Regions from separate parts of the Streptomyces dryopteridis genome, predicted to be linked through region 1. Evidence: riboswitches for the same ligand, from Rfam matches in the RefSeq annotation. Region 1 holds a riboswitch; each other region holds the start of a gene.

Region 1 (7,281 bases):
GGCCAGCAGCAGCGGGTCCAGGCCGGTGCCGCACACCGCCTCCACCAACACCTCCCGGAGTGCGTCCGGGGTGCCGTCCGCGCGGAGGCGGAGGACGTGGGCGGTCAGGGGTTCCACGTCGCGGGTCAGGGCGCGGCGCAGCGCGGTCAGGTAGAGCCCGCGCTTGCTGCCGAAGGTCTTGTACAGGCTGTTGCGGTGCACGCCGAGCCGGGACACCAGCTCGTCCACCGACACGCCTTCGTAGGTGCGCTCGGCGAACAGTTCCACCGCCGCGTCCACCACGGCGTCCTCGTCGAATCCTCGGGGTCTTCCCATGGACAGAACCGTAGCGAATTGAGGAACGACCAGTCAAGAACGAACGTTCCTCAATTTGCGCGCCCCGTCACCGGTTACGACCGACCTCCTTGTTGCGCATATATTGCAATTACTCAGGCAGGGGCAGAAGGAGACGGACTGATGGCAGGCCCTGTGGTGCTCGGGATCGAGTCCTCGTGTGACGAGACCGGGGCCGGGATCGTGCGGGACGGGAAACTGCTGGCGCACGTGGTCGCGTCGAGCATGGACGAGCACGCCCGCTTCGGCGGGGTCGTGCCGGAGATCGCCTCTCGCGCCCACCTCCAGGCGTTCAACCCCGTGGTCCGCCGCGCCCTCGACGAGGCCGGGCTGCGGCTCGGGCAGATCGACGCGGTCGCCGTCACCACCGGCCCCGGACTGGCCGGGGCCCTCCAGGTCGGGCTCGCCGGCGCGAAGACCCTCGCCTACGCGGCCGGTGTCCCGCTGTACGGGGTGCACCACCTCGCCGGGCACGTCGCCGCCGACACCCTCGAACACGGCCCGCTGCCCTCCCCCTGCGTGGTGCTGATCGTCTCCGGCGGCCACACCTCCCTGCTGCTCGTCCGCGACCTGGTCCGCGAACCGATCCTGCACCTCGGCGACACCCTCGACGACGCGGCCGGCGAGTGCTTCGACAAGGTCGCCCGCGTCCTGGGCCTGCCCTACCCCGGCGGCCCCGCCATCGACCGCGCCGCCCGCGCCGGCGACCCGCGCGCCGTCGCCTTCCCCCGACCCCTCACCCGCCCCGGCGACGACCCGTACGCCTTCTCCTTCTCCGGCCTGAAGACCGCCGCCGCCCGCTGGGTGGAGGGGCACCGGCTCGCGGGCCGCGAGGTGCCCGTGGCCGACGGGGCCGCCGCCCTTCAGGAGGCCGTCGCCGACGTCCTCACCCGCAAGGCGCTGGCCGCGTGCGCCGCGTACGACGTGCGCACCCTCGTCGTGGTCGGCGGGGTCGCCGCCAACTCCCGCGTCCGCGCCCTCGCCGAGGCGCGCTGCGCCGCCGCCGGCGTCGAGCTGCGGGTGCCGCCCATGACCCTGTGCACCGACAACGGGGCCATGATCGCCGCCGTCGGCGAGCTCCTCGTCCGCGCCGACGCCGCGCCCGCGCCCCTCGACGTGACCATCGACCCCTCCGCGCCCCTGGAGCACGCCGCCCTCACGCCCGCGTGAGACCCGGCGCGGCGGCCGGCTACGGCGCCTTGGGGTGGTGGGAGGCGACGGTGAAGAGCCGGGGTTGCACGTCGGTGGCGATCGTGGCGGCCAGGTCCATGTGCACCTGCGCCTCGGGGTTCGCGCGCATGGCCCAGTAGTGCTCCTCCGACTCCCACTGCGCGTAGTTGACCACGCGTTCGCCGTCGCGGCTGAGGTGGAAGTTGGCGCAGAGGAAGCCGGGCAGGTGCCTCATGGTCGTCTCGGTGGCCTCCGCGAGCACGGCCACCAGCTCCGCCTGCCGTTCGGGGGCGACGGTGAACACGTTGATGAGGGTGGCCACCGGCCTGCCGGAGTCGATGTGCGCCGTGACGGTCATGGGTGCGGTCTCCTCGTCGTGACGGTCCGGCGCCGGCGCCTCCCGGCCGGTCGCCTTGTTGCGAACGTATGGCAACAAGACGACGCGGGCAGTCGGGCGGATCCGAACGGCTGAGCCCGGACGGGCGACGCGGCGGGCGCACGGGCGACGCGGCGGGCCGGACGGGCGCCCGGGCGCGGGCCGGCCTCCCCGAGGGGCGCCGGCCCGCGACCGGGTCGGTCCCGTCAGACCCGGTCGGGCGCGAGTTCGGCGCGGATCTCGCGGGCCGCCGTCACCAGGTGCTCCAGGGATGCCCGGGTCTCGGGCAGGCCGCGGGTCTTGAGCCCGCAGTCGGGGTTCACCCACAGGCGTTCGGCGGGGATGGCGCGCAGGCCCTCGCGCAGCAGCGCCGCGATCTCCCCGGTGCCCGGGACGCGCGGGGAGTGGATGTCCCAGACGCCCGGGCCGGCCTCGCGGGGGTAGCCGTGTTCGGCGAGTTCACGGGCCACCTGCATGTGGGAGCGGGCGGCCTCCAGGCTGATGACGTCGGCGTCGAGGTCGTCGATGGCCCGCACGATGTCGCCGAACTCGGCGTAGCACATGTGGGTGTGGATCTGCGTCTCGGGCCGCACCCCGGCGGTGGTCAGCCGGAACGACTCCCCCGCCCAGGCCAGGTAGTCGGCGTGGTCGACGGCCCGCAGCGGCAGGGTTTCGCGCAGCGCGGGCTCGTCCACCTGGATCACGGAGGTACCGGCCGCCTCCAGGTCGAGCACCTCGTCGCGCAGGGCCAGCGCCACCTGCCGGGCGGTGTCGGCGAGCGGCTGGTCGTCGCGGACGAAGGACCAGGCCAGCATCGTGACCGGGCCGGTGAGCATGCCCTTGACGGGCCGCGTGGTCAGGGACCGGGCGTGGGAGGTCCAGCGCACGGTCATGGGGTCGGGGCGGGAGACGTCGCCGGCGAGGACGGGCGGGCGGACGTAGCGGGTGCCGTAGGACTGGACCCAGCCGTGGCGGGTGGCGAGGTAGCCGGTGAGTTGTTCGGCGAAGTACTGGACCATGTCGTTGCGTTCGGGTTCGCCGTGCACGAGCACGTCCAGGCCCAGCTTCTCCTGGAGGGCGATCACCTCGGCGATCTCGGCCCGGATCCGTTCCTCGTAGCCGGCCGTGTCCACGCGGCCGGCGCGCAGGTCGGCGCGGGCCGCGCGCAGTTCGTCGGTCTGCGGGAACGAGCCGATGGTGGTGGTCGGCAGCAGCGGCAGGCGCAGGTGCGCGCGCTGCGCGGCGGTGCGCTCCGCGTACGCCTGCGGGCGGTGGGCGTCGGCCTCGGTGACGGCGCCGGCGCGGGCCCGGACGGCCGGGTCCCGGGTGAGGGCGGAACCGGCGCGGGAGGCGAGGTCGGCCCGGTTCGCGGCGAGTTCGGGGGCGATGGCGTCGGTGCCCCGGGACAGGCCGCGCGCCAGGGTGGCGATCTCGGCGGTCTTCTGCCGGGCGAAGGCCAGCCAGCGGCGGACCTGCGGGTCGATGTCGCGTTCGACGGCGGCGTCCAGCGGCACGTGCAGCAGGGAACAGGACGCCGACACGTCCACCCGGTCGGCGAGGCCGAGGAGGGTGCCGAGCACGCTCAGGGACTTCTGGTGGTCGTTGATCCAGACGTTGCGGCCGTCCACGACGCCCGCGACCAGCCGCTTGCCGGGAAGTCCGCCGACGGCGGCGAGGTCGGCGAGGTTGGCGGCGGCGGAGCCGGTGAAGTCCAGGGCCAGACCCTCCACCGGAGCGGCGGCGAGGACCTGGAGGGCCTCGCCGAGCCGGTCGAAATAGGAGGCCACGAGCAGCTTGGGGCGGTCTTCGAGGGCGCCGAGGTCGCGGTGGGCGCGGGCGGCGGCGTTCAGCTCGGCCGGGGTCCGGTCCTGCACGAGGGCGGGCTCGTCCAACTGCACCCACTCGGCGCCGGCCGCCCGCAGCGCGGCGAGGACCTCGGCGTAGACGGGCAGCAGCCGGTCCAGCAGGGTCAGCGGTTCGAAGCCGGGGTCGACGCCGGGGGCGGGCTTGGCGAGCAGCAGGTAGGTGACGGGGCCGACCAGCACCGGGCGGGCCGCGTGCCCCAGGGCGAGGGCCTCGCCCAGTTCCGCGACCTGCTTGGCGGGGTGCGCGGTGAACACGGTGTCGGGGCCGAGTTCGGGGACCAGGTAGTGGTAGTTGGTGTCGAACCACTTGGTCATCTCCAGCGGCGCCACCTCCTGGGTGCCGCGCGCCATCGCGAAGTACCCGTCGAGGGCGTCGGCGGCGACGGCCTCACGGTGCCGGGCGGGAACGGCGCCGAGCATCACGCTGGTGTCCAGCACGTGGTCGTAGTACGAGAAGTCCCCGGTGGGCACCTCGTCGATGCCGGCGTCGGCCAACTGCCGCCAGTTCGCGCGGCGCAGATCGGCGGCGGTGGCGCGCAGGGCCTCGGCGGTGACGCGACCCTTCCAGTAGCCCTCGACGGCCTTCTTCAGTTCGCGGTGCGCGCCCTGGCGGGGGTAGCCGTACACGGTGGCTCGTGCTGCCGCGTTCGCGGGCTTCGCTGTCACGGAACTCTCCTTCGCGAGATGTGTCCAGGAACATCCCGGCGGCGGGACGCGGACGCGAAGGGAACGACACGAACGCACGGGCCACGGCGCGGTGCACCACCGCACGTGCCGTCCGTTGTGTACGCCGACCCGCCCACGAGGTCACCGGGATGACCGCGCGCGGCATCGGCCGGGCGCGGGCAACGGGCAGGTCTTCGGACTCGCGGGCACGCCGACCTCGGACTGTCGAGGCAGGCACCTACTGGCCGTCGCTTCCCAGGACCGTTTCCCGGTCCCAGTGCGTATGACGGCGGTCGTTCCCGCTCACCGCTGCGGGGCAGTCCCGGATTCCCACAGCGTTCCACACCCAACTTGCAACATGATACATGCAGGTCAGAGGGATGCGGGTACAGCAAAGCCCCCGGCCAGCGCCGGGGGCGATGCCATGTTTACGCGGACCTTACGCCACCTGGTAGCGCTCGTAGGCCCTCTCCCCACTTCGGCGAAATCCATCCTTGCCCGCTCCCTGCTTGGACATGATGGTTCGTGGAACGACGTAGAACCGATCACCACGGGAGACGGATCATGGCTCTAAGGTTCATCGCGAAGGACCCGAACACCGACGGTGCGAACTGCCCGACCGTTTGGGTAGATGAAGATCGGCAAGAGTTCCTGTTTCAGGGCTGGAACCCGGACGCGGCAACCATTGCCGAGTGCCTCACCACAGGGCCCATCCCGCCCGGTGAGGGCGTCTTGCGGGTCCCGTTCCGCATGATCAACGCGATCCGAGAGGCTTGTGATGTGGCAGAGCGCTCCACCGTTCAGTGAGCTTCTGGCAGGGTCCCGTACGTCGGCGCTGCACCTTGAGATGCGCGACTACTACGACGACCCCGACGAAGCCCCCCGCGTAGCCGCGTGGGAAGCCGGATACCGGCCAAACCCCGACGACCGGTCCACCTGGTGGCGGCCGTGGCTCGACATGGTGCAAGAGACCGTGGCGCGGGGTGTCGATGTGCGCCGGGCCCGGATCGTCTCGGAGCCCGTCAGCCGCTACACCCGCTACCTGTACGACGGCACGTTCGCCAACATCGCGGCCGGCGAGGGCATCCGTTGGTTGCCGCGCAAGCAGGCTTCCGACATCGCGTTGCCCGGTAACGACTTCTGGGTGTTCGACGGGAAGCTAGTCCGCTTCGGCTACTTCTCCGGGGAGGGCACTTACCTGGGCGACGACGTGACCGACGAACCCTCCGTGGCCAAGCTGTGTACGGACGCGTTCGAAGCCGTCTGGGAACGCGCTGTGCCGCACGAGGAATACCGGATCTAGAGCCACAGCAACACCATGCCCACGTCCCCGTCATCGAGCGCTCAGGCAGCCCGCAAAGCCGTTGCCGACCGCTTGCGAGAGATCCGTCTAGATGCCGGCCTCACAGCCAAGGAGGTAGCCGACCGAACCGGCTGGTACAAGTCGAAGGTCTCTCGCCTAGAGACTGGCGTAACCCCGCCGTCCGATGACGACGTGCGCACATGGTGCCGGGCGTGCGGGGCGGACGGGATGGCCGCTGACATCATTGCGGCTTCCCGTACCGCAGAGAACATGTACGTGGACTGGCGCCGTCTTCAGAAGACCGGTCTACGGCGGCTTCAAGAGTCCTACGTGCCTCTCTTCGACCGCACGAACACGTTTCGCGTGTACTGCTCCAACGTCGTCCCCGGGCTCTGCCAGGCGCCCGGCTATGCCCGTGCGCTCCTCGGGTCAATCACGGCGTTCCGGAACGCACCGAACGACATTGAAGCGGCCGTTGCCGCCCGCGTCGCCCGATCCCGCGTGCTCCGCGAAGGACAGCACCGGTTCTCCTTCCTCCTCGAAGAAGCCGTCCTGCGCCACCGTGTCGGCGGGCCCAACGAGATGCGGGAACAGCTTGAGTACCTGCTCACGGTCATGAGCCTGCCCGCCGTCTCCCTCGGGGTGATCCCCTTCACGGCGGACCGGCGCATGTGGATGTTGGAGACGTTCTCCATCTACGACGACGAGCAAGCCCAGGTGGAGACGCTGACCGCACAGGTCAACGTGACGACGCCTTCCGAGGTTCACCAGTACGCCCAGGCGTTCCACGAGTTCGGGAAGTTGGCCGTGTACGGCCCCAAGGCCCGGAAGCTGATCAAGGACGCTTCAGAGGCGTTGGGTTGATCCCATAGAACTCCGTAGAACTTCGTAGTCCTGCTCCAACCCCACTCCCTACCTTCGTACTCACGCCACAAGGTGAAACTTTCACGGAGGTGGGCCGATGCGAATCGGCAAGGGGGACATTGTTGTCCTCAAGGCGAGCAACGAACTCCGGACGGTCGTACGCGACCCCGAGGGCGACGGGCTCTGGTTGCGCTCCCCGGCCGGGGGCTCCGCCACGCACCACACCAGGGACGAGGTCCGGGCCCCGGACCACAACGAGCGCGGCAAGGCGAACGTTCTGGGGACGCCCGTGGGCAAGCTTGTGAGCCTGTGGAAGGGGTACCGGTGAGCTCGATACTCCCGGCGCCCCGGTTGGTGCCGACGCCTCAGCCCGGATGCCTGCCCTGCTCCGAGGGTGCCATGATCCAACAGGCCGGGGTGAGGACGCATTCCGCGTTCCTCCGCCACCGTGCCGAAGCGATCTTCAAGGCTCACCCCCTGCACCCTTCGAGCGCCGACAAGAGCGGCTTGTTCTCGTCGGACGAGGACCTGATCCCGGGCGCCGAAGTGGTGTTCGTGGACGGGGAAGACCTGTGACCATCGGGCCGATATATGACCACGACTGGTCTGCGGAAGACCGCGAGGAGTTCCGCATAAGGGCTAGCGCCTTGCTCCTGGCCGTGGAAGTGGACCGGCTCCTACAGCTCGAAGAAGCCCTGTCTTCA
Region 2 (7,281 bases), on a different replicon from region 1:
CCGGGACTGACGCCGATCAACACGTGATCGCCGTCCTCCCAGATGTGTCGACACATGCGGGTGAAGGGCAGAACCTCGAATGAAGCGTCCGGGAGTGCGGCGGTCGTCATCGTCATCTGGAGTGAAAACGCCCTCGTTCGCCGCATGTCCCTGGGGGCCCTGCGCTCCCGGTGTGGCGGCGATGTCGGTACGTTATGCGGCGACACCGGAGCGTGACAAGTGGAGTCCGGAATCCTTGGCCGGAATTATCACTTCCGCATCGCGGAAATCAGTCGAGTCCCGATCTGTCGGTCGAACGATAAAGGCGACCGGCCGACGGAATTGCCCCCGATAATCCCGTGCAGGGGCCATCCAATCGGCATTCTCGGGTCGGGTGGGGCGAGACGGGCGGAAGGGACGAGTCCTCCGCCCCACCCCCCGGCCGGCGCCGGCCGAACCCGCCGCTACCATCAGCCGGTCAACACGCAGCACCGAGAAGGGGTGGACACCATGGCCGACATCGACACCGCACGCGCGACGTTCGACCGGTTCGACAAGGACGGCGACGGCTACATCACGGCCGCCGAGTACCGCGAGGCCATGGCCGTCATGGGCGACTACGCCGTGACCGGCCCGGTCGCCGAGGCCGTCATCAAGGCCAAGGACCTCAACGAGGACAACCGCCTCAGCTTCGACGAGTTCCGCTCCTCCCTGGGCTGACCCGCGTCGGCGTGACCGCCCCTGCCGGCCCTGATCCGCCCCTGCCGAGCGGATCAGGGCCGCGCGGCGTCCGCGCCGTCCTCCCGCAGGGCCACCACCTCGGCCAGCGCCTCCTCCAGCCAACTCACCCAGAACGCCTCCAGCGCCACCCCGCCGCGCAGCACGATCCGCCGCAGCCGGTCCGCCTCGCCCAGCCCCCGACCCGCCGGATAGTCCCGCTCCTCGAAGGCCCCGTACACCCCGGCCTGCGCCCGGTGCAGCTCCAGATGCCGCCGCAGCTCCGTCTCCAGCCCGGCCGAGCCCACCACCGCCGCCGCCCGGATCCGCAGCAACAGCGGATCGCGGATCACCTTCGGGTCCTGCCGCTCGCCCACCCACCGGGCCAGCTCAGCCGACCCCGCCGGCAGCACCTCGTACTCCTTGCGCCGCCCCCGCGCCGGCCGCTCCCCGGGCAGCTCGCGCACCCACTCGGCCGCCTCCAACCGGCTCAGCTCCCGGTAGATCTGCTGGTGCGTGGCCGACCAGAAGTACCCGATCGACCGGTCGAACCGCCGCGTCAGCTCCAGCCCCGACGAGGGCTTCTCCAACAGGGCCGTCAAAATGGCGTGCGGCAGCGACATGGCCCGATCCTAGTGCTGCGACCGCGAAGGTTCACCGCGTCACGGCGCCCGGCACGGCCCTTCGCGGCGTTGTCGGACCACCGAAGTACGTCCGGTACTCCCGGCGGTCCTCCGCCTTGCGACGCACCGCACCGAACACCGCGACCCGGCGAACCTTCCCGGCCACAGCACTAGACACTGTCCCCCGTCCCGCCCGCGAAGTGGGCCGCGAGCTCCTCCGGGGTGCGGGGGGTCGGCGCCCCGGCCGGCAGCAGGCCCCGGTCGCGCAGCAGGGCCGCCACCGTCGGCGCCCACGCGGCCCGCAACCCCGCCTCGGCCGGCAGCGTCGGATCCGCCAGCACCTCCGGCGCCGGCCCGCGCCGGATCCCCGACGGGGTGAGCACGGCCGCGTCGTCCGCCCAGCGCACCGCCAGGTCCACGTCGTGCGTGGCCATCACCACCGTGGTGTCCGCCAGCCCGTCCAACACCGCCAACAGCCGCTCCTGACCGTCCGGGTCCAGACCCGCCGTCGGCTCGTCCAGGATCAGCACCCGGGGCCGCATCGCCACCGCCCCCGCGATCGCCGCCCGCTTGCGCTGCCCGTACGACAGCAGGTGCGTGGGCCGGTCGGCGAGCCCGGTGATGTCCAGCGCGGCCAGCGCCGCCGCCACCCGCTCGCGCACCTCCGGCTCCGGCAGACCCAGGTTCAACGGCCCGAAGGACACGTCCTGCGCCACCGAGGCCGCGAACAACTGGTCGTCCGGGTCCTGCGTCACCAACTGCACCGACCGCCGCAGCCGGGTCAACCCCGCCCGGTCGAAACGCACCGGCTCCCCGTCCAGCACCACACCGCCGCCCGAGGGTCGCAGCCCCCCGCTGAGCAGCCGCATCAACGTGGTCTTGCCGCTGCCGTTGCGCCCCAACAGCGCCAGCGAACGGCCCGCCGAGATCCCGAAGTCCACCCCCGACCACACCGGCGGCCCGTCCTCGTACGCGAACGACACCCCCGACAGCCCCACCACGGCGCTCATGCCGCCCACCACACCCTCACTCCGTACGTGGCCCCGATCAGGCCGCCCGTCAACACCACCGTCGCGGCCAGGAACCGCCACGACACCCGGGACTCGGGCACCAGCACCCGCAGGGTCCCGTCGTACCCGCGCCCGGCCAGCCCCACCTGGAGCCGCGCGGCCCGGTCGAAGGCCCGCACGAAGGCCGTCGCGGCCAGTCCCGCCAGCGAACGCCAGGCCGCGGCCCGGCTCGTGTGCCCCAGCCGCGCCGCCTGGGCGCGCCGCACCCGGGCCACCGCGTCCCACAGCAGGAACCCGATCCGGTACATCACCAGGGCCACGTCCACCACCGGCGCCGGCACCCCGGCCCGCACCAGCCGCGGCAGCACGTCCGAGACCGGCGTGGTGAACGCGAACAGCAGCAGCCCCAGCGAGGCCACCGAGGTCCGGGCCAGCAACTCCGCCGCCTGCCGCGGCCCGTCCGGGGCCCAGGACAGCGGCCCGGCCGGCCCGCCCACGCTCACCAACAGCGGCAGCGCGCCCGTCACGCAGAAACCCCACGGCACCCGGAAGGCCCGCCACAGCAGCCGGCCCGGCACCCGCGCGGGCCCCAACAGCACCACCAGCGTCGCCAGCCCCACCAGCGGGGCCCCGGGCCACGGCGGCAGCGACACCGCCGACACCGTGAGCCCCACGCCCAACAGGGCCTTCTCCAACGGGTGCCGGCGGCGCCACCGATTGGTGTGCGCCGCCGCGTCGATCGGCAGCACCGGCTACGTCTCCGAACCCGTCACCGGCCGTTCGGCGCCGCCCGCCCCGACCTCCCGGGCCTCGGCCGCCGCTGCCGCCAGACCCTGGCGCCGGCCGCGCCGCACCCCGAAGTAATAGGCCAGCACCCCCGCGCCGGCCGCCGCCTGGAGCGCGAACAGCGCCGATTCGATCTCACCCGAGGGCGGCTCGTACAACGGGCTGAACCACGGCTCGTACTCCGGGCTCAGCTCCGTGATCGCCGCCTCCGCCTGGGCGTCGGCCCCGGCGAACGGCTCCTCCTTGCCCTCGCCCAGCCCCAGGGCCACCGGCAGCACCGCCAGCGCGGCCACCACCAGCAGCAGCAGCCCGTTGATCCTCGTGTCGCGCTTCACCGGGCGCTCGCCTCCGTCGTGACGGCGGTCGCGGCCGCGTCGGACCTTCCGGTGAGCCGGGCCACGCCCAGCCGCACCAGCTCGGACTTGCTGGAGCGCATCAGCAGGCGCATCACCAGCACCGTCAGCAGCCCCTCGCTGATCGCCAGCGGGATCTGGGTGACGGCGAAGATCCCGCCGAACTTGGCCAGCGAGCCGAGGAAGCCGCCGCTGGGGTCGGGGAAGGCCAGCGCGAGCTGCACGCTGGTCACGCAGTACGTGACCAGGTCGGCGAGGAAGGCGCCGACGAAGACCGAGCCCATCAGCGGCACGTTCCAGCCGCGCAGCAGGCGGTAGGCCCCGTACCCGGCCCAGGGCCCGGCGATGGCCATGGAGAACACGTTGGCGCCCAGGGTGGTCAGCCCGCCGTGCGCGAGGGCCAGGGCCTGGAACAGCAGGGTGATCGTGCCGAGCACCGCCATGATCGGCGGCCGGAACAGGATCGCGCCGAGCCCGGTGCCCGTCGGGTGGGAACAACTGCCCGTGACGGAGGGGATCTTCAGCGCGGACAGGACGAAGGTGAAGGCCCCGGAGGCCCCGAGCAGCAGGGTGCTCTCCGGATTGGCCCGGACCTCCCGGGTCAGGGCCCGGACGCCGTGGACGACGAACGGGGCGGACGCGGCGCCCCAGGCGACCGCGTGCAAGGGGGGCAGGAACCCCTCGGCTATGTGCATGATTCGGTGAGACCTCTCCAGCACCTCGTGGATGGACGACGCGCCTCGGCCGGTCTCCTGGCTCACGGGTGCTGATGCCCTGGCTCCGCCTTCCCGGGCAGCGCACGGTCTCCCGCGGCCGCCCAGTGGCCTCCCGCAGGAATGGAGCCGGACTTCCCGTTCACAGTGGCGAGGGCCGCACCGGTTCTCCACCGGTTTCCCGTACACCAAGGCCCGATGACACTAGTGGGCGTTCGGGCAGGTCACAACCCGACCCCGGCCGGGACCGGAGGTCGGGGCGGGGCCGGGTCGGGGGCGGGGCGGCTGTCGCGGGTGCGAACGGGGGGCCGGGGTCAGCAGGTCTTGGCGTGCGGGAAGTCCACGACGATCCGCTTGGGGTTGTCCAGGGTGAAGGTGCTCCAGGTGGGCTTGGTCGCGAAGGCGGTGCCGAAGGTGACGTAGCCCTCGAAGTCCCCGGTGTAGGCCAGGCCCTTGAGCTTGTTGTACGGCAGCGTGGTCAGGCGCGGGCCCTGGTAGGCGTTCTGGCCCTCGTCGGTGTGGCCCTGGGCCGGGTTCAGCCGGATCTCCAGGAAGAACTTGCCCGGCAGGTTCACCGGCTCGCCGGAGCCGTCGTGGTAGAGCTTGTCGACCGGGCGTATGGAGACCCCGGGCACGCTCGTGCCCTGCACGTCGATCACGAGCCGGTCGTAGGTGCAGTGGGAGCCGGTGCGCGCGTTGACCACCAGGGGCGAGAAGCTCGCGGCGGCCTTGGCGGCGGGCTTGACCGTGCCGGTCTCGCGATCGGAGGCGCCGGCGGGGGCGGCGAGGGCCACCGAGGCGGTGAGCAGGGCGCCGGTGACCGCGGCGATGGCGCGGCGTCGTCCGATGGTGCTGTACATGAGGCACTCCCCTGGGGACCGGGTCCTCACCGAGGGCCGGGCCCTTCCCGGCACGGACAGAGGACTCTGTCCACCATGACACCGATCCGCGCCGGCCGGTTCCCCGGGCCGCGACGCGCGAACGCGCCCTCCGAGCACGAGTGCGGAGGACGCGATGCGGGGGTGGGCCGGGGCCGCGGCCGGGAGGGGAGGTCTCCGAAGGGGTGGAGCGTGCTGTGTCCGTCTCCCGTGGACGCGGCGGGCCCGATCGGGCGGCGGCGCCGGCCGGGGGGCGGACCCCCGGCCGACGGCCGACCGAGAACGGCAGCCCGAGAGGGCTTCCGGGCAACGATTACGGGACGTTGACGGCCACGGAGTCGTTGTTGTTCGACTGGCCGATCGCGGTGAAGCCGGAGCCGTTGGCCTGGGCGGTGTTGTTCTGGTTGGAGGCGCCCCAACCGGTCGCACCCTGCTGCACGGTGCCGGAGTTGCCGAGGTTGTTGCCCCCGACTCCGCTGCCCACGAGGCTGGCGACCGTCGCGTTGGACGCGTTGGCCGCGCCGGCGCCGTTGTCGGCCTGCGCCACGCCCGCGAAGGCGGCGACGGCGAACGGGATCGAAGCGAGGGCCGACAGCACGCGGGTGGTGCGGATGCTTGCCATGTTCTTGTCCTCCAAGGACGAGAAAACCAAAGGTGGGGGTGACTGCGACGTCGCGTGTGACAACTGTGACGCATGTGGATCATCGCCAACCACCTCAGAGCGGCTTCTTCCCACTGAAGCGTGACCAACCGGTTTCAAACCCCAACCCGGGTGAAACGGCCTGAACTTGCCGTTACCGGAGGGTGGGTACGGACGTTGGACATTCTTCGCGACTCACGCGACCCGTGCCCACAAAGGGAAGTACCGTTACTTCCAGGGCTTCTTGGGGCCTTCCGCCAACCAGGGCACCCATGGCCGGAATCGGCCGGGCCACGGCGAGAATCCGCTCCCCGGATGGACGCGTCCCGCGTTGTCCCACCAGCCCCAACCGCCCCACCGCACACACGAGGCACCCGGTTCAACGACGCCGGCCCGCGATGCGCACGCCCGCGCCCCCGACGTCCCCCGCCCGGGCGGACCCGTCCCCCCACCCGTGACCTCCCCGCGAACGCGCGCACGCCCCGCCGGAGGGTCCGACGGGGCGTGCGCGGGAGGGGGCGTGCTCAGCACTCGATGACGTTGACCGCGAGGCCGCCGCGGGCGGTCTCCTTGTACTTGATCTTCATGTCGGCGCCGGTTTCCTTCATGGTCTTGATGACCTTGTCGAGGGAGACCTTGTGGCTGCCGTCGCCGCGCATGGCCATCTTCGCGGCCGTGACGGCCTTGACGGCGGCCATGCCGTTGCGTTCGATGCACGGGATCTGGACGAGGCCGCCGACCGGGTCGCAGGTCAGGCCCAGGTTGTGCTCCATGCCGATCTCGGCGGCGTTCTCGACCTGTTCCGGGGTGCCGCCGAGGACCTCGGCCAGGGCGCCGGCCGCCATCGAGCAGGCCGAGCCGACCTCGCCCTGGCAGCCGACCTCGGCGCCCGAGATGGAGGCGTTCTCCTTGAACAGCATGCCGATGGCGCCGGCGGCGAGGAGGAAGCGGACCACGCCGTCCTCGTCCGCGCCGGGCACGAAGTTCACGTAGTAGTGCAGGACGGCGGGCAGGACCCCGGCCGCGCCGTTGGTGGGGGCGGTCACGACCCGGCCGCCGGCCGCGTTCTCCTCGTTGACGGCCATCGCGTAGATGGTGGTCCACTCGGAGCGGTGCATCATCGGGTCGCCCTCGGTGCGCAGCTGCCGGGCGGTGGAGGCCGCGCGGCGCTTGACCCGCAGGCCGCCGGGGAGGATGCCCTCGCGGGACATGCCGCGGCCGACGCACGCCTGCATGACCCGCCAGATCTCCAGCAGCCCGGCCCGGATCTCCTCCTCGGTGCGCCATGCCTTCTCGTTCTCCAGCATCAGCGAGGAGATGGACAGCCCGGTCTCCCGGGTCAGGCGGAGCATCTCGTCGCCGGTGCGGAAGGGGTGCTTGAGGGGGGTGTCGTCGAGTTTGATGCGGTCCTCGCCCACCGCGTCCTCGTCGACGACGAACCCGCCGCCGACCGAGTAGTAGGTCTTCTCCAGCAGCGGGGCGCCGGCCTCGTCGTAGGCGAAGAGGGTCATGCCGTTGGCGTGGTAGGGCAGGGAACGACGCCGGTGCAGGATCAGCTGCGTGGGCTCGTGGAACGCGATCT
Region 3 (7,281 bases), on a different replicon from region 1:
CCGGCGGGCACCCGAGCCCCCCGCACCACTCCCGCACCACCCGGCCGCACGCCGCTCGGCGACGAGGGCACGGCCGGCGGTTTCCGGCCGGCGGCCCCGGCCCGGATCGCCGCACCGCACCCCGGCCGCACACCCCCCGCACCCCCGCGCCCCGGCCCTCCCGGGCCGTGACCACCGCAGGTCCGGGCCGCCCCGGAGCGAGCCGCGCGGGCGCGCCGGACCCCGTGACGCGGAGCCCCGGCACCCCCTCGGGCGGAGCCCCTCGGCATTCCGGCGCCGCCGACGCCCGCACCCGCCCCGAGCCCCGCGCTCCGGCGTCCGGCTGCCGAATGCGCGCACCCATCGAAGCCGCCCCCGAACGGCCCCGCGCGGGACTCGCGACGCGAATTCCGCATCCGCCACGGGCCCGAACCTGCCCGAAACCGGGCAGGGTTGACCGGGATTCCCCTCCTTCCGCTCCAACGGCCGTGATCCTCGCCGGAGACCGAGCCCTCGCGCCTCAAGATCCTTTTCTCCGGAGGGCGTTCGGGGACGGGATATCGCGCGCGCGTCGGGACCGCGAAGAGCGCCGCCCGCGCATTCCCCGCACCGCGTCCCGCACACCCGTCCGAGCCACCCGTCCCGGAACACCGCCCGAGGGAAAGGGAATTCGATCGGAGGCGAATGCGCGAGCGAATGCGCGGGGGGAAATGCCGACGGGACCAGGCCGCTCCTCACGGGCCCCGCCGACCCGGCCCGCGGCCCCCGTCCGCCCCCGTCGACCCCGCCCTCCGACCGACCGCTTCCGGACCCGCTCCGAGCGCCGCGCGAGCCCCGTCCGAGCCGCTCACGACGCGCGCGGCGCACGGTCGTGCTCGTGACGCGCCGGCCGAAACCGTTCGGTCCGCGCGCACCGTCGTCCCCCCTCCGGACACCAACCGGGGCCCGTCAACACGGAGATGACGGAGTCGACCGGAGCCGGAACCGTACCCGACCGTTCCGACCTGCTCAGGGGCCCGAGTTCCGTACCGATATGCGGACGAGGGCTTACGCGCAACGGTCGGCCGGTCGTAGATTGCGCTGCATTCGCACGCAGGGACAAATGATCAACGAGGGGACGCACGGATCATGCCCGAAAGAGAAGCGGAATCCGCGCCGGTGACCACCGGCAGGATGACGCCGAAGTCCATCGCCGTCTGGGTGCTCGTCGCGCTCGTCGCCGCGGCCGGCTGGGGAGTGCTCGCGCTCTCCCGCGGCGAGGAGATCTCCGCGGCCTGGCTGCTCGCCGCGGCGCTCGGCTCCTACGCCATCGGCTACCGCTTCTACTCCCGGTTCATCGCGAACCGCGTGCTGAAGGTGGACAAGACCCGCGCCACCCCGGCCGAACGGCTCGACAACGGCGTGGACTTCCACCCGACCGACCGCCGAGTGCTCTTCGGGCACCACTTCGCCGCCGTCGCCGGCGCCGGCCCGCTGGTCGGCCCCGTGCTCGCCTCGCAGATGGGCTACCTGCCCGGCACCATCTGGATCATCGCCGGCGTGATCTTCGCGGGCGCGGTCCAGGACATGGTCACCCTGTTCTTCTCCACCCGCCGCAACGGCCGTTCGCTGGGCCAGATGGCCCGCGACGAGATCGGACCGGTCGGCGGCGCCGCCGCGCTGGTCGCCGTCTTCATCATCATGATCATCCTGCTGGCGGTGCTGGCGCTGGTCATCGTCAACGCGCTGGCGCACTCCCCGTGGGGCGTGTTCTCGATCGGCATGACCATCCCGATCGCCCTGTTCATGGGCTTCTACCTGCGCGTGCTGCGGCCGGGCCGGGTCACCGAGGTCTCCGTGATCGGCGTCGCGCTGCTGCTCCTCGCGATCGTCGCCGGCGGCTGGGTCGCCGAGTCCTCCCTCGCCGACACCTTCACGCTGGAGAAGGAGACCCTGGTCATCTGGATGGTGGTGTACGGGTTCATCGCCTCCGTGCTCCCCGTCTGGATGCTGCTGGCGCCCCGCGACTACCTGTCCACCTTCATGAAGGTCGGCACGATCGCGCTGCTCGCCGTCGGCGTGGTCGTCGCCCTGCCCACCCTGAAGATGCCGGCGGTCACCGAGTTCGCCTCGCGCGGCGACGGCCCCGTCTTCGCCGGCTCCATGTTCCCGTTCGTGTTCATCACGATCGCCTGTGGCGCCCTCTCCGGCTTCCACTCCCTGGTCTCCTCGGGCACCACCCCGAAGATGATCCAGAAGGAGACCCAGGTCCGGATGATCGGCTACGGCGCGATGCTGACCGAGTCCTTCGTGGCCATCATGGCCGTGATCGCGGCCTGCATCATCGAGCCCGGCCTCTTCTTCGCCGTCAACAGCCCCGCCGGGGTCATCGGCACCACGGTGGAGACCGCCTCGGCGGCCGTCACCAACTTCGGCTTCGCGATCTCCCCGGCCGACCTCGCGCAGGCGGCCAAGGACGTCGAGGAGGTCAGCCTGCTCTCGCGCACCGGCGGGGCCCCGACCTTCGCGCTGGGCATGTCGGAGATCTTCTCCGCCGTGGTCGGCGGCGCCGGGATGAAGGCGTTCTGGTACCACTTCGCGATCATGTTCGAGGCCCTGTTCATCCTCACCACCGTGGACGCGGGCACCCGCGTGGGCCGCTTCATGCTCCAGGACACCCTCGGCAACGTGCACAAGTCCTTCAAGGACGTGAGCTGGAAGCCGGGCGTCTGGCTCGCCAGCGCCATCGTGGTCGGCGGCTGGGGCTACTTCCTGTGGGTCGGCGTCAGCGACCCGCTCGGCGGCATCAACCAGCTCTTCCCGCTGTTCGGCATCGCCAACCAGCTGCTCGCCGCCGTCGCCCTCGCCGTCTGCACCACCCTGCTCGTCAAGTCCGGCCGGCTGAAGTGGGCCTGGGTCACGGGCGTGCCCCTGCTGTGGGACGTGGCCGTCACCCTGACCGCGAGCTGGCAGAAGGTCTTCTCCGAGGACGTGAAGGTCGGCTTCTTCGCCCAGCGCGACAAGTACCAGGACGGCATCGACGCGGGCAAGGTGCTGCCGCCCGCGAAGAACGCCGACGAGATGCACACCATCGTCACCAACGCCACCGTCGACGGCGTCCTGTCCGTCCTGTTCGCCGTCCTCATCCTGGTGGTCCTCGCCGACGCCGCCCGCACCTGCCTGAAGGCGATCCGCCGGCCCGAGACCACGACCAGCTCCGAGGTCCCGTGGACCGAGTCGAGGATCGTCGCCCCGGCCGGCATGTTCGCCACCGCCGAGGAGAAGGCGGAGATCGCCGCCGCCGAGGCCGCCGCGGGCAAGGCCAAGGAGCCGGCCGCGTCATGACGGGCCGGCAGGTGTGGGAGCGGGTCCGGTTCTACGTCCGGGAGTTCTCCGGCGAGGCCGCCTACGACCGGTACGTGGCGCACACCCTGGGCCACGACCCGACGGCCGAGCCACTGACCCGCCGCGCCTTCGAACGGGCCCGCACCGACGCCCGCGAGGCCGACCCGCGCGAGGGCTTCCGCTGCTGCTGAGCACCCCGCGCGAGCCGCCCACCACCCCGACCGGGGCCGGTGGGCGGCTCGTGCCGGTTTCGGCGCCGGTGCGACACTTGGCGGATGGATTTCACGATCAGAACCGCGCGCCCCGAGGAGTACGCGGCCCTCGGTGACCTCACCGCGCGCGTCTACCTGGACGACGACCTCGTGGCCTTCGGCGCCGAGGACCCCTACCTGGACCGGCTGCGCGACGTGGCCGGCCGGGCCGCCGACCCCGGCGTCGTCATTCTCACCGCCGAGGCCGAGGGCCTGCTGCTGGGCCAGGTCACCTTCGCCGAACCCGGCAGCTCCATGTGCGACATCGCGGGCCCCGACGAGGCCGAGTTCCGGATGCTCGCCGTGGCCCCCGAGGCCCGCGGCCGGGGCGTCGGCGAGGCCCTCGTGCGGGCCTGCGAGGAGCGGGCCCGGACCCTGCCCGGCGTGCGCGCCCTGGTGCTGTCCACCACGCGGGACATGGTCGGCGCCCACCGGATCTACCGCCGGCTCGGATTCATCCGCACCCCGGAGCGCGACTGGACCCCGTTCGCCGAGATGGACCCGCTGCACACCTACCGCCTCGCCTTCTGACCCGCCCGCCGCGTGACGGTCGTGTGAACACGACCGCCGGCCCGGAGCGCGCCGCACCGCGCGCCGGCCGGCCCCCGCGGCCCCGCGCGTTCGCGCCCGCGACGCGCCCGCCGGCCGCCCCCGGGCCCCGCGCGGGCGCCGATGCGCCCCTCTCCGAGGACCCGGAGTTCGCTTCCGCGACACGCCGCGCGAGCCCGCACGGGAGCCCCCGAAACCCCCGTCACCAGGGCGCACCGCCCGCATCGGGCGCCGGCCGTCCACAACATGTGGTGGTGTCCGCATCCCGCGCCCCCTACATGTATGCTCGTGCTCGCTGTCGCCGCAGGGGAATCCGGTGTGAATCCGGAACTGTCCCGCAACGGTGTGACACACCCCTTTTCGCCCGTCCCTCCTCCGCGAGGGCGCCGCACGGGGGTGCGCGAGTCCGAGGACCTGCCGACAGTGCGCCCAGACCGACCGGTCCGGGCGCCGATTCGTCCGGGCCTCGCGGTTGGGCCGGTGGACGTCACGCGGAGCACCCCGCCCGAACCTGCCCAGGGCGGTCTCGGTGCGCCCGTTCGCGTGCGCCCCCCGTCGCCCCCGCCCCGAGTGGCCGGAGCCGAGCGAGGGAGAGCCCCCACGTGACCATCGCGCCTGCCGCACCGCGCGCCGCGTCCACCCCGCCCGAGGCAACCGCCGAGAGCCTCGGGGCCGCGCTGCTGCGCACCCTCACCGAGCTGACCGCCGACCTGCCCGACACCGACCCCGGCCGGGTGGCCGCCGCCGCCCTGCGCGGCCGCAGCGGCGCCAGTGACGCGGCCGAGCTGCGCGGGCTGGCCTGCGAGGCCGCGGCCGGCCTGATCTCCGAGGACCCGGCCTACTCGCGGCTCGCGGCCCGCCTGCTGACCCTCGCCGTGGCCGACGAGGCCGCCGGTCAGGGCGCCGTCTCCTTCTCCGCCTCGGTGGCCGTGGGCCACGCCGAGGGCCTGATCGCCGACCGCACCGCCGCCTTCGTCACCGCCCACGCGGCGCGACTGGACGCCCTGGTGGACGCGGCCCTCGCCGAGGGCGCCGACGACCGCTTCGGCTTCTTCGGCCTGCGCACCCTGCACAGCCGCTACCTGCTGCGCCACCCCATCACCCGGCAGGTGATCGAGACCCCGCAGCACTTCATGCTGCGCGTGGCCTGCGGCCTGGCCGAGGACGAGTCCCTGCCGGCCGTGGACGAGGTGGCCTCGCTGTACCGGCTGATGAGCCGGCTGGAGTACCTGCCCTCCTCCCCGACCCTGTTCAACTCGGGCACCCGCCACCCGCAGATGTCCTCCTGCTACCTGCTGGACTCCCCCGCCGACGAGCTGGACTCGATCTACGACCGCTACCACCAGGTGGCGCGGCTGTCGAAGCACGCCGGCGGCATCGGCCTGTCCTACTCCCGGATCCGGGCCCGCGGCTCCCTGATCCGCGGCACCAACGGGCACTCCAACGGCATCGTCCCGTTCCTGAAGACCCTCGACGCCTCCGTCGCGGCCGTCAACCAGGGCGGCCGGCGCAAGGGCGCCGCCGCCGTGTACCTGGAGACCTGGCACGCGGACCTCGAGGAGTTCCTGGAGCTGCGCGACAACACCGGCGAGGACGCGCGCCGCACCCACAACCTGAACCTGGCCCACTGGGTGCCGGACGAGTTCATGCGCCGCGTGAACGCCGACGCCGCCTGGTCGCTGTTCTCCCCCGCCGACGTGCCCGAGCTGGTCGACCTGTACGGCGAGGAGTTCGACGCCGCCTACCGCCGCGCCGAGTCCGCCGGCCTGGCCCGCAAGACGATGCCGGCGCGCGAGCTGTACGGCCGCATGATGCGGACCCTGGCGCAGACCGGCAACGGCTGGATGACGTTCAAGGACGCCTCCAACCGCACCGCCAACCAGACCGCGCTGCCGGGCCGCGTCGTGCACTCCTCGAACCTGTGCACCGAGATCATCGAGGTCACGAACGACGGCGAGACGGCCGTGTGCAACCTCGGCTCCGTCAACCTCGGCACCTTCGTGGACGAGCGCACCGGCGAGCTGGACTGGGAGCGGCTGGACGCCACCGTGCGCACCGCCGTGACCTTCCTCGACCGGGTCGTGGACATCAACTTCTACCCGACCGAGCAGGCCGGCCGTTCCAACGCCAAGTGGCGTCCGGTGGGCCTGGGCGCGATGGGTCTGCAGGACGTGTTCTTCAAGCTGCGGCTGCCCTTCGACTCGCCGGCCGCGCAGGAGCTGTCCACGCGGATCGCCGAGCGGATCATGCTGGCCGCGTACGAGGCGTCCACCGACCTCGCCGAGCGGCACGGGCCGCTGCCGGCGTGGGAGGAGACCCGCACGGCGCGCGGCGTGCTGCACCCGGACCACTACGGAGTGACGCACCACTGGCCGGAGCGCTGGGAGGCGCTGCGGACCCGGATGGCGAGCACGGGCCTGCGCAACTCGCTGCTGCTGGCCATCGCCCCGACCGCCACCATCGCGTCCATCGCGGGCGTCTACGAGTGCATCGAGCCGCAGGTGTCGAACCTGTTCAAGCGCGAGACCCTCAGCGGGGAGTTCCTCCAGGTCAACACCTACCTGGTGGAGGAGCTGAAGCGGCTGGGCGTGTGGGACGCGCAGACCCGCGAGGCGCTGCGCGAGGCATCGGGCTCCGTGCAGGGCTTCGGCTGGATCCCGGCCGAGGTGCGCGAGCTGTACCGCACGGCGTGGGAGATCCCGCAGCGCGGCCTGATCGACATGGCCGCCGCCCGCACCCCGTACCTGGACCAGAGCCAGTCGCTGAACCTGTTCCTGGAGACGCCCACCATCGGCAAGCTCAGCTCGATGTACGCGTACGCCTGGAAGCGGGGGCTGAAGACCACGTACTACCTGCGGTCCCGTCCGGCGACGAAGATCGCCCGGGCCGCGCAGGGCGGCGCCCGCGTCGAGGCCGCCGCCCCGGCGACGGTGCCCGCGACCGCCGCCCCCCTCCCGCAGGCCCTCGACGCCGACGCGTTGGCCTGCTCCCTTGAGAACCCCGAGTCCTGCGAGGCATGCCAGTGAGCACCCCCACCCGATCCCAGAACCTGCTCGACCCGGGTTTCGAGCTGACGCTGCGGCCGATGCGGTACCCGGACTTCTACGAGCGCTACCGGGACGCGATCAAGAACACGTGGACGGTGGAGGAGGTCGACCTGCACTCGGACGTGGCCGAC

The links. A riboswitch is a leader RNA that binds a small molecule or an ion and turns the genes downstream of it on or off. The one in region 1 is predicted to bind cobalamin.
Region 2: another riboswitch for cobalamin. It lies ahead of ACN20G_RS05975 (energy-coupling factor ABC transporter permease); the one in region 1 lies ahead of metE (5-methyltetrahydropteroyltriglutamate--homocysteine S-methyltransferase).
Region 3: another riboswitch for cobalamin. It lies ahead of ACN20G_RS06975 (ribonucleoside-diphosphate reductase subunit alpha); the one in region 1 lies ahead of metE (5-methyltetrahydropteroyltriglutamate--homocysteine S-methyltransferase).

Annotation. Positions count from the first base shown of each region.
Region 1 covers NZ_CP187114.1:734,525-741,805, forward strand. Annotated here, with positions in the region: gene ACN20G_RS29720 (TetR/AcrR family transcriptional regulator) at 1-315, opposite strand, end outside; gene tsaD (tRNA (adenosine(37)-N6)-threonylcarbamoyltransferase complex transferase subunit TsaD) at 457-1,503, shown strand; gene ACN20G_RS29730 (antibiotic biosynthesis monooxygenase family protein) at 1,523-1,861, opposite strand; gene metE (5-methyltetrahydropteroyltriglutamate--homocysteine S-methyltransferase) at 2,086-4,410, opposite strand; cobalamin riboswitch at 4,579-4,775, opposite strand; gene ACN20G_RS29740 (hypothetical protein) at 4,975-5,217, shown strand; gene ACN20G_RS29745 (DUF6879 family protein) at 5,189-5,713, shown strand; gene ACN20G_RS29750 (helix-turn-helix domain-containing protein) at 5,729-6,577, shown strand; gene ACN20G_RS29755 (hypothetical protein) at 6,675-6,905, shown strand; gene ACN20G_RS29760 (hypothetical protein) at 6,977-7,153, shown strand.
Region 2 covers NZ_CP187113.1:1,489,456-1,496,736, reverse strand. Annotated here, with positions in the region: gene ACN20G_RS06005 (tRNA-dependent cyclodipeptide synthase) at 1-116, opposite strand, end outside; gene ACN20G_RS06000 (EF-hand domain-containing protein) at 490-699, shown strand; gene ACN20G_RS05995 (PadR family transcriptional regulator) at 753-1,319, opposite strand; gene ACN20G_RS05990 (energy-coupling factor ABC transporter ATP-binding protein) at 1,490-2,329, opposite strand; gene cbiQ (cobalt ECF transporter T component CbiQ) at 2,326-3,078, opposite strand; gene ACN20G_RS05980 (energy-coupling factor ABC transporter substrate-binding protein) at 3,082-3,450, opposite strand; gene ACN20G_RS05975 (energy-coupling factor ABC transporter permease) at 3,447-4,163, opposite strand; cobalamin riboswitch at 4,194-4,389, opposite strand; gene ACN20G_RS05970 (AMIN-like domain-containing (lipo)protein) at 4,496-5,041, opposite strand; gene ACN20G_RS05965 (hypothetical protein) at 5,373-5,681, opposite strand; gene ACN20G_RS05960 (L-serine ammonia-lyase) at 6,224-7,281, opposite strand, start outside.
Region 3 covers NZ_CP187113.1:1,719,567-1,726,847, forward strand. Annotated here, with positions in the region: gene ACN20G_RS06960 (carbon starvation CstA family protein) at 1,153-3,303, shown strand; gene ACN20G_RS06965 (YbdD/YjiX family protein) at 3,300-3,494, shown strand; gene ACN20G_RS06970 (GNAT family N-acetyltransferase) at 3,579-4,085, shown strand; cobalamin riboswitch at 4,386-4,539, shown strand; gene ACN20G_RS06975 (ribonucleoside-diphosphate reductase subunit alpha) at 4,706-7,129, shown strand; gene ACN20G_RS06980 (ribonucleotide-diphosphate reductase subunit beta) at 7,120-7,281, shown strand, end outside.